One region of the Mesorhizobium erdmanii genome, then DNA from elsewhere that is predicted to be linked to it. Evidence: predicted binding sites of a transcription regulator. Region 1 holds the regulator's gene; the other holds the start of a gene.

What was found. The regulator LexA, encoded in region 1, represses DNA repair genes until DNA is damaged. The targets are predictions, from matches to a motif close to TGTTCNNNNTGTGTTCNG.
Region 2: EB233_RS03135 (DNA recombination protein RmuC) is a predicted target of LexA. The motif match lies at 2,335-2,352, and genes of this name have one in related genera.

What each region holds. Positions count from the first base shown of each region.
Region 1 is NZ_CP033361.1:3,942,452-3,947,620, forward strand. Features, by position in the region: gene gltX (glutamate--tRNA ligase) at 1-751, opposite strand, end outside; gene EB233_RS19085 (ComEC/Rec2 family competence protein) at 854-3,307, shown strand; gene lexA (transcriptional repressor LexA) at 3,301-4,053, opposite strand; gene EB233_RS19095 (hypothetical protein) at 4,083-4,280, shown strand; gene EB233_RS19100 (hypothetical protein) at 4,406-4,549, opposite strand; gene EB233_RS19105 (GntR family transcriptional regulator) at 4,581-5,169, opposite strand, start outside.
Region 2 is NZ_CP033361.1:677,753-682,921, forward strand. Features, by position in the region: gene EB233_RS03125 (GFA family protein) at 1-141, shown strand, start outside; gene EB233_RS03130 (class I SAM-dependent methyltransferase) at 209-1,021, shown strand; gene EB233_RS03135 (DNA recombination protein RmuC) at 1,037-2,302, opposite strand; gene def (peptide deformylase) at 2,406-2,936, shown strand; gene fmt (methionyl-tRNA formyltransferase) at 2,940-3,911, shown strand; gene EB233_RS03150 (GNAT family N-acetyltransferase) at 3,908-4,414, shown strand; gene truA (tRNA pseudouridine(38-40) synthase TruA) at 4,439-5,169, shown strand, end outside.

The sequences.
Region 1 (5,169 bases):
CGACGCCCAGCGCGCCGTGACGCTTCGAAAGCTTGGCCCCGTCGGCGCCGTGGATCAGCGGGATATGCGACATCGATGGCACGTCCCAGCCCATGGCATTGTAGATCACCGACTGGCGGGCGGCATTGGTCAGGTGGTCGTCGCCACGAATGATGTGCGTCACACCCATGTCGTGGTCGTCGACGACGACGGCATGCATGTAGGTCGGATTGCCGTCCGAACGCAGGATGATGAAGTCGTCGAGATCCTTGTTGGGGAAGCGCACCTCGCCTTGGACGCGGTCGTGGACGATCGTCTCGCCCGCGGTCGGCGCCTTGATGCGGATGGCGCCCTTGACGCCGGGCGGTGCCTCGGATGGATCGCGATCGCGCCACTGGCCGTTGTAGCGCGGCGGCAGGCCTTTGGCCCGCGCTGCCTCGCGCATTGCCTCCAACTCGGCAGGCGTTTCGTAGCTGTAATAGGCCTTGCCCAGACGCACGAGTTCCTCGGCCACCTCGCGGTGGCGCGGAGCGCGCTCGAACTGAGAAACCGCGTCGCCGTCCCATGACAGGCCGAGCCAGGTCAGGCCGTCGAGGATGGCAGCGGTCGCGGCATCGGTCGAACGCTCGCGGTCGGTGTCCTCGATGCGCAGCAGCATCGTGCCGCTCGTGTGTTTTGCGTAGAGCCAGTTGAACAGCGCCGTGCGCGCGCCGCCGATGTGCAGATAGCCGGTGGGCGAGGGGGCAAAACGGGTGACGACCTTGTCGGACATGGAACTCTCGCAAACCATCTGAAGCGGGGTGCGGCTGCGCGGACTTTCGCGCGCCCGGCGTTCATGTAGCATAGGGCGTCAGGGGTGCAAGGGGCAGACCCGATGGCTGGACGAGGCCGAGGCTTGGATCAGGGCGAGGACGCCAGCGTTGGCGTCAGCGAGCGGTCGCTGTTTGCGATGCCTTTGGCAACCCCCCTGCCATCGCCTCTCGTGCCCGCGCCCGGCAGCCGGCCGTCGCAGGCGGATAACCCGGCGCCGCTTCAGTCCCCTGCCTCGGGCAGGATCGTGCGTGTGCGGCGGCAACTTGGCCAGGTTTCCTTGCCTCGCCTGCGCCATGGCGTGGCCAAGGCGGCCGAGCTCGAGCTTGACCGTGGCATCGCCTTCCTGCTGGTGCCGGTCTGTCTGGCCACTGGAGTGATCGGCTATTATTCGCTTGACGCGGAGCCTGATTTTGCAAGGCCTGTCGCGGTCGTCGTGCTGATGGCGGTCTGTGCCTTGGTCTCGCGTTCCTGGCCGAAAACCCATCTGGGCTTCATGGCGGCATTGCTATGCGCGCTTGGCCTGCTTGCCGCCAAGGTCGAGACACGGCGGGCGGGTACCCAGATGCTGGGTTCCGAAATCTCGACGCAAGTGACCGGCCGCGTCGTCTCGCTCGACCGGATGGAGACCGGCCGCATCCGACTGACCATAGACGTGACGTCGACCGACCGGCCGAAACTGCGCTATGCGCCGGAAAGGGTCCGGCTTTCGGCGCGCGATATCCCGGTGGAAATGACCGCTGGTTCCTTGGTCACAGGCTACGCCAAACTATTGCCGCCGACCGGTCCGGTGCGGCCGGACAGCTACGATTTCTCCTTCGACAGCTATTTCGCCGGCATAGGCGGCAGCGGCTTCTTTCTCGGCAATCCAAAGCTGGTCGCGGCCGCCGATGGCGAGATGCCCCTCACGGCACGCCTTTTCTCTGGAATAGAAAATGCGCGCGAAGCCATTGCCGATCATATCCGAGCCACCGTCGGCGGTGCCGAAGGCGAGATCGCGGCGGCGCTGATCGTCGGCGTGCGCGCCGGCATTCCCGATGAAATCAACGAAGCGATGCGGCGTACCGGCATCTATCACATCATCTCCATTTCGGGACTGCATATGGCGCTCGTCGCCGGCACCATCATGGGCCTGCTGCGCGGCGCCTTTGCGCTGTTCCCGGTCTTCTCCGCGCGTCGGCCGGTGAAGAAATACGCGGCCGCCGCGGCCCTCTTATCGATCGCCGCCTATCTGGTGATTTCCGGCGTCGTCGTTGCCGCCGAACGGAGTTTCATCATGCTGGCCGTGATGCTGACGGCCGTCCTCTTCGATCGCGCCGCGCTGACAATGCGCAATCTGGCGATCTCGGCGATTGCCGTCATCGTGGTGTCGCCGCACGAAGTGGTCGGCCCGAGCTTCCAGATGTCGTTCGCCGCAACGGCAGCCCTGGTCGGGGCCTATGCCGGCTGGGCTGATCACCATGCGGGAAAGACCAGACCGCCCCCGCCAAAGCGATCCTTGCCTGGATTTCTGACACGAAAGTTCCTGCTGGCGACAGGCGGATTGGCGATGACCTCGATCATTGCCGGCTGCGCCACGGCGCTGTTTGCCATCTGGCATTTCCAGCGTGTGTCGCCGCTCAGCCTGTTCGCCAACCTGGCTGTCATGCCAATTGTGTCAGTGGTGATGTTCCTGGCCGTTGCCAGTGCGTTGCTGATGCCGTTCGGATTGGATGCGCCATCCCTTTACCTGATGGGCAAGGGCCTGACGGCGATGATCGCGATATCGGCTTGGATATCGGAACGCTCGCCGGTCGATGCGGTCGGGCTGATCTCGCAGCAATCCGTACTGCTGGTGACAGTCGCCCTCGTTATCGCAACGATGGCGACAACCTGGCTGCGGCTTGCCGCAGTTCCATTCGCGCTTGCCGGCCTGCTGACGGTGTCGGATACGCGTACGCCCGATGTGTTGATCTCCGAAGATGCGCGGCTGGTCGCGTTGCCGATTGGCGGGGGCGAACTCGCGGTCAACCGGGCTCGTCCGAACGAGTTCACCGTCGACAACTGGAAACGCGCGCTGGCAGCCGAAACCATCGTCGTGCCGGAGATGTTCAACGAGGCAGACGGGCGATTCGACATTGCCGATGCCGTCAATCTGCCCCCAGGAGCGCCATTCTATTGCACGGACGGCGTCTGTCTCGCCCGGCATCCGTCCGGCGCGATCATCGCGCATGTCGAGGACCGCAAGGATACGTGGAAGGCTTGCGGTTTCGCCGATTTGATCGTCGTCAATGACGCGACCGGCTACGACGCCTGCCACAATCCGCTGGTTCTCGTCGTCACCAAACGGCAACTCGCCCGCAAGGGTAGCGCCGCCGTCTTCTTCGACCGCCAATCGGCGACCAGTCCGCCAATCGTCAGCTTCGCGGTGGACGGGCCGTATCGGCCTTGGCACGAGCAGCGAAAATATTCACGCGAGGCGAGGGGGCTGCCGCCCTATCAAAAACCCGGAAAGCCGGCCGCCGTCCCTGCTCAGTAGCGCCGGATCAGCCCGACGAGCTTGCCCTGCACCTTGACCCTGTCCGGCCCGAAGATGCGCGTCTCGTAGGCGGGGTTGGCGGCTTCAAGGGCAATCGAGGCGCCCTTGCGGCGGAACCGCTTCAGGGTCGCTTCCTCCTCGTCGACCAGCGCCACGACGATCTCGCCCGGGCTAGCCGTGTCGGCGTTGCGGATAATGACCGTATCACCATCGAAGATCCCGGCCTCGATCATCGAGTCGCCCTTGACCTCCAGCGCGTAATGCACGCCGCCCATGATCATGTCCGGCGGCACCGAGATCGAATGTGTCTGATGCTGGATCGCATCGATCGGCACACCGGCGGCGATACGGCCCATCACCGGGATCGACACGGCGGGAACCGCGTCGTCGTCATTGCCGGCCGCAGGCAAGCGCGACGGCGCCGGCTTGATCTGGCGGCCGAGGCCGCCTTGACCAACACCGCCTTGACCAAGACTGCCCTGGATGACGCTCGGCGAGAACTTCTTTGCCGCGTTGAGGCCCGGCGCGATCGAATCCGGCAACCGCAGCACTTCCAGCGCGCGTGCCCGGTTGGGCAGCCGGCGGATGAAACCACGTTCCTCCAGTGCCGTGATCAGGCGATGGATGCCCGATTTGGAGGCGAGATCGAGCGCTTCCTTCATCTCGTCGAAGGAGGGCGGGATGCCGCTTTCCTTGAGCCGTTCATGAATGAACATCAGCAGTTCGTGTTGCTTGCGCGTCAGCATGGCGCCCCCCAAGGCATTGGACAAAGGGTATGAACCAGAATCGAAAAACAAACCCAGAACAAACCCTATCTGTTCCAGTTGTGTTCCGCAACTGTTTAAAGTTTAGTGAATTTGTTAAGGCGTCGGAAATTATCTGCCCCGGCGGAGGGCGGCTATCGGCTGATCCTGCCGCCGGCACCTTCATTGAAATTGTTATGGTTAATGGCCTGTGGCCTAGCGCATGGTGACGCTTGGCATCAGCTTCTCAAAGGCGCCTGCGAGGTGGATTTGTATGGTTTGTCGATCCATTCCCGGCGGAACGAAACGAAATCAAAACGCCAACGATCACCGTTTGTCGGGCGCGGCTGGCGGTTCAGGCCTCCGGCGCCGTTCCGGCCAGGACCTGCGCATAGGCGCGGGCATCGATGTTGCCACAGGAGATAACGCAGACGACGTTGCCGGTTGCCTTCTCGCTGCGCGGAACAGCGGCTAACAGGCAACCGGCACCTTCTGCCACGATCCTTGCCTTCGACGCGGACGCGCTGAAATCATCCGGAAACGGCTTTCAGGCTGCCGGCGCGCGCCGTGTAGGTGTTGGCGCCGTTGTCTTCGCTGTGGACATAGACGTGCAGCGTGTAGCCGATATGCGCCGTCATCAGCGCCTTTGCCCGCTCGACATCGCGATCGAGCGCCGCCTCCATGATGGCGGTGTGATGCTCGATGGCGATCGCCTCGCGAAGTGCGTCCATTGCCTCGCCGTAGCCGTCCTTGAGGCCGGCCGCCGCTCGCAATGTCGGCGCCAGGCCGAGAAAACGATGATGCCGCCGCAGCTGGTCGGCGATCGTCGAGCGGAATCGCAACAGCCAGTTGGACGTCGCCGCACTTAGCAGCGCCGCATGGAATGCCTCGTGGCTCTCGTCCCACTTGTCGACTGCCGCATCGGAAGGGTCGTCGACCGCGGTCTTGCAGCGCGAGAGCCGGTAGTGAGCGGTGACAACCGCGTCCTCCCATTCGCTGCCGCCGTTCGCGATCGATTCGATGAACAGCGGCATTTCGACAACCATCCTCGCGCGCGCCAAATCCTCGAGCTCGGCTCGCGACACGGGAGCGACGGCAAAGCCGCGATTGCTGATGGCG
Region 2 (5,169 bases), 3.3 Mb from region 1:
GATGGCCCGAAACTCTATGGGATCCGGGTGGGCACCGCGCGGCAACGCCAGGATTTGATCCCAAGACAACAGAAGTGGCACAGATCGGCTCTGCACTGGCTGCCGGAATTCGAAGGCATGGCCACCGCGGAAGACCAGTAGCAGCGGTTCGCATCGGCGGATCCAGCCACGCTATGCCGGCTCGCCATAGACACGGGTGGATAATCGCATGTTGGAGGCCGACAAGCTCTTTTCCGGCTCGATTCCTGAAAACTACGATCGCTATATGGTGCCGTTGATTTTCGAGCCATTCGCCGCGGACCTTGCACGGCGAGCAGCGTCCTTCTCGCCGAGCGCCGTCCTTGAAGTCGCCGCGGGTACCGGCGTGGTCACCCGCGCCCTGGCGCCAAGGCTGTCTCCCGGCGCCAGTTATGTCGTGACCGACCTCAACCAGCCGATGCTCGATTACGCCGCTTCGCGACAGGCTCCCGACGGCCGCATCCAGTGGCGCCAGGCCGATGCCATGGCGCTGCCGTTTGAAGACGCGGCTTTCGATCTGGTCTGCTGCCAGTTCGGCGCGATGTTCTTTCCCAGCCGCCCATCCGCCTACCGCGAAGCAAAGCGGGTGCTGAAGCCCGGCGGCCGTTTTCTGTTCAACGTATGGGACCGTATCGAGGAGAATGTCTTTGCAGACGATGTCACCAATGCGCTGGCGAGGATTTTTCCGGACGATCCGCCACGCTTCCTGGCCCGCACGCCGCACGGCTACCACGATACCGCATTGATCCGCAGCGACCTCGAGGAGGCAGGGTTCGCCAGCGTAGCGATCGACACGAGGGCCGAACAGAGCCACGCGTCGTCCCCACGCATCCCCGCCGTTGCCTATTGCCAGGGAACGGTTCTTCGCACCGAAATCGAGGCCCGCGATCCCGGTAAACTCGACGCCGCGACGGACTATGCAGCATCGGCGATTGCGCAAAGACATGGCAGCGGCGCGGTTGCCGCCGAAATTCAGGCACACGTCATCGTGGCGACGGTCTAGTCTGGAATCATCCATTCAGTCGTCGCCCTCGACGACCCGCAACCTGAGCTGGCCGGTCTTGGAATCGGCGACGCGCGGGCTGGGGTTCGCGGCCGGTGCCCGTGACGGCGTCTCGGCGCCGGCATCGCCGTCGGCCTGCGTGCCGAACTCCAGCGCCTCGATCTTCTGACCGCGCTTGGTTACCTTCGATGTCGAGACCAGTATGTCCTCGATGTCCTTGGCCGATTGGCCGAAATGGCCCTGCAGCTTGCGCACGCGCTCGTCGACACGCGCCACATCCTCCATCAGCCGGATCACTTCGCCCTGGATCAGATGCGCCTGCTCGCGCATGCGGGCGTCCTTCAGGATCGCCTGGATGACCTGGATCGACAGCATCAGCAACGACGGCGAGACGATCACGACGCGGGCACGGTGCGCCTTGTGGACGATCGCCTCGAAATTCTCGTGGATTTCGGCGAACACCGATTCCGACGGCACGAACATGAAGGCGGTATCCTGCGTCTCGCCCTGGATCAGGTATTTTTCCGAGATATCGCGGACATGGATCTCGATGTCGCGGCGGAAGGCCTGGGCGGCGCCCTTTTGCAGTTCCGGACCATCGGCGGCGCGGATGGCATTCCAGGCTTCCAGGGGAAATTTCGCATCGATGGCAAGCGACGGCGCGCCGTTCGGCATCTTCACCAGGCAGTCCGGCCGGCTGCCGTTGGACAGCGTCGCCTGGAATTCATAGGCGCCATGCGGCAGGCCATCGGCGACGATCGCCTCCATGCGCGACTGGCCGAAGGCGCCGCGCGTCTGCTTGTTGGAGAGGATCGCCTGCAGCTGCACGACCTGGCCGGCGAGCGACTGGATGTTGCCTTGCGCGGTGTCGATGACGGCGAGCCGCTCCTGCAGTTTGGCCAGGCTCTCATGCGTGGATTTGGTCTGCTCGGTCATGGTCTGGCCGATGCGGCCGGTCATGGCATCGAGCCGCTGGCCTATCGACTGCGTCAGCTCCGCCTGGCGAGCCCCAAACACTTCGGCGATGGCGCCCATGCGGCCCTGCATCTCGGCCTGGCTTTGCAATATGCCGGCCATCCGCACTTCCGCGTCGCGAGCATGGTCGGCGGCTTCGGCCGCGGCGACGGCGCGCGCCTTGGCCGACCGCCACAGCGCGACGACCAGCGCCACGAACAGGCCGAAAAACAACAAGGCGCTGAAGGCGAGAGCGTGGCCGAGCGTGATTGTCGAGGCGCCAAGCCGCGCGACGGGCTCGGAAAGGATGGTGCTCAGATCATTCATGTGGACAGCATAGCCGATTCGTGGGGCTCGCACAGATCAAAACGTGAACGAGGCTCAGGTCCAACGGTTGACGCTTTTCGCTGGACGTCTTACGTGGGACGCCATGCCGATCAAGCCGCTCATCATCCTTCCCGATCCCATCCTGCGCCAGCTTTCCAAGCCGGTGGAGCGCGTCGACGCGCCCTTGCGCAAACTGGCTGACGACATGCTGGAGACCATGTATGACGCGCCCGGCATCGGCCTGGCGGCGATTCAGATCGGCGAGCCGCTGCGCATGCTGGTGATCGACCTCGCCAAGGAAGACGAGACGCCAGCGCCGCATGTCTTCATCAACCCGGAGATCCTGGAAAGCGCCGAGGCGCGCTCCGTCTACGAGGAAGGCTGCTTGTCCATCCCCGACTATTACGCAGAGGTCGAACGCCCCGCTTCCGTGCGGGTGAAGTATCTCGACCGCGACGGCAAGCTGCAGGAGATGGAGGCCGAAGGGCTGATGGCGACCTGCCTGCAGCACGAGATCGACCATCTCAACGGCGTGCTGTTCATCGACCACATCTCGAAGCTGAAGCGCGACATGGTGGTGAAGAAATTCAAGAAGCTCGCCAAGGACAAGGCGCCGGGCAAGCTGGTGGGATAGGGGATGCCCCTTCGCGTCATCTTCATGGGCACGCCGGAGTTTTCGGTGCCGACGCTGCGCGCCATCGCCGAAGCGGGACATGAGATAGCGGCAGTCTATACGCAACCGCCGCGCGCGGCGGGCCGCCGCGGACTGGAGCTGACGCCGTCGCCGGTGCAGCGCGAGGCCGAACGGCTGGCCATCGAGGTGCGCACGCCGACGTCGCTCAAGAGCGAAGCCGAGCAGGCTGCTTTCGGCGCCCTGCAGGCCGATATCGCCGTGGTCGTCGCCTATGGTTTGCTGCTGCCGAGGGCGATTCTGGATGCACCCCGCCTGGGCTGCATCAACGGCCATGCGTCGCTTTTGCCACGCTGGCGCGGTGCCGCACCCATCCAGCGCGCCATCATGGCTGGCGACCTGGAAAGCGGCATGATGGTGATGCGCATGGAAGAGGGCTTGGATACCGGACCGGTCGGATTGCTTGAAAAATGCGCAATCGCACCCGATATGACTGCCGGCGATCTGCATGATCGGTTGATGAGCCTCGGCGCCACCCTGATGGTGGAAGCGCTGGCGCGGCTGGAAGAGAACACCCTGACATTTACCGCGCAAGCGGCGGAAGGGGTGACTTACGCCAGAAAAATCGATAAATCCGAGACGCATGTGGATTGGACGCGGCCTGCCGCCGAGGTCCATAACCACCTTCGTGGCCTGTCGCCGTTTCCCGGCGCCTGGTCCGAAATTGACATTGGCGGCCGCGTGGAACGGCTGAAACTGCTTCGCTCGACGCTGTCCGAAGGCCAATCGCATTCCGAAGATTTGGCGCTTTTGGACAATTTGGGCGAGTCGGGAGGAATTCTCGATGACCGGCTGACGGTCGCCTGCGGGGCAGGCGCGATCAGGCTGGTCGAAGTTCAACGTGCGGGCGGAAAGCCCGCCGCCGCGTCGGAATTCCTGCGCGGAGCCAAGATCGTAAAAGGAATGAAGTTCTCATGAGCATGATGTCGATACGCGCGGCAACGCCACGGGATCGCGAGGCCATTCGCCTCGTCGAGGAACACGCTTTCGGCCAGCAGGCGGAGGCCGGGCTGGTCGACGCTCTGGTGACGGGCGGTGACGCCGTCGTCGAACTGGTGGCGGAAGAAGACGGCCAGGTGGTCGGCCACATCCTGTTTTCGCGGTTGTTCGTTCAGACCGGCGGAAAAAGTGCCGCGGCCGTGGCGCTGGCGCCGCTGGCGGTGGAGCCTTCGTTCCATGGCAGCGGCATTGGCGGCGCGCTGATCCGCGAGGCGCATATCCGCCTCAGGGACGCGGGCGAGACGTTGTCCGTGGTGCTGGGCGATCCGGCCTATTACGGCCGTTTCGGTTATAGCCACGCGCGGGCCGAAAAATTCGAGAGCGAGTACCAAGGCGAAGCGCTGCAGGCGCTGACCTGGGGCGACGCTCCAGAGGCAGGCAAGCTGGTCTATGCTTCCGCCTTCACCGCTCTCGCCGCTTAAGGCAAGAGCGTGTAGCCGCCCGGCATGCCGCGTTTTCGCCTCGACATCGAATATGACGGCAGCCTGTTTGCCGGCTGGCAGCACCAGGCCGATCAGCCTTCGGTGCAGCAGGCGATCGAGCAGGCGATCGAAAACTTCAGTGGTGAGGCGGTGCGGCTGCGCGCCGCCGGCCGCACCGATGCCGGCGTGCATGCGACCGCCCAGGTGGCGCATGCCGACCTGGCCAAGGCATGGGCTGGCGACAAGGTGCGCGATGCCATCAACGCCCATCTGCAGGCGGCGGGCGCGCATATCGCCATCCTGAAGGCGACAATCGTCCCGGACGATTTCGACGCGCGCTTCTCGGCCACGGGCCGCCACTATCTCTACCGCATCCTCAACCGCCGTGCGCCCGCGGCGCTGGAGAAGGGCAAGGTGTGGTGGGTACCGAAGCGGCTCGACGCCGGCGCCATGCACGAGGCGGCGAAAGTGCTGCTCGGCCGGCACGACTTCACCACCTTCCGCTCGACCCAGTGCCAGGCCAACAGTCCGGTCCGGACGTTGGAGCGGCTCGATGTGAGCCGGGAGGGCGACATGATCGAGGTGAGAGCTTCGGCACGGTCCTTCCTGCATAACCAGGTCCGCTCGATGGTCGGCTCGCTCAAGCGCGTTGGCGACGGCGGCTGGACCGCCGATAACCTCAAGGCGGCACTGGAGGCGCAAGACCGCGCCGCTTGCGGCCAGGTGGCGCCGCCCGATGGGCTTTTCCTCATCGG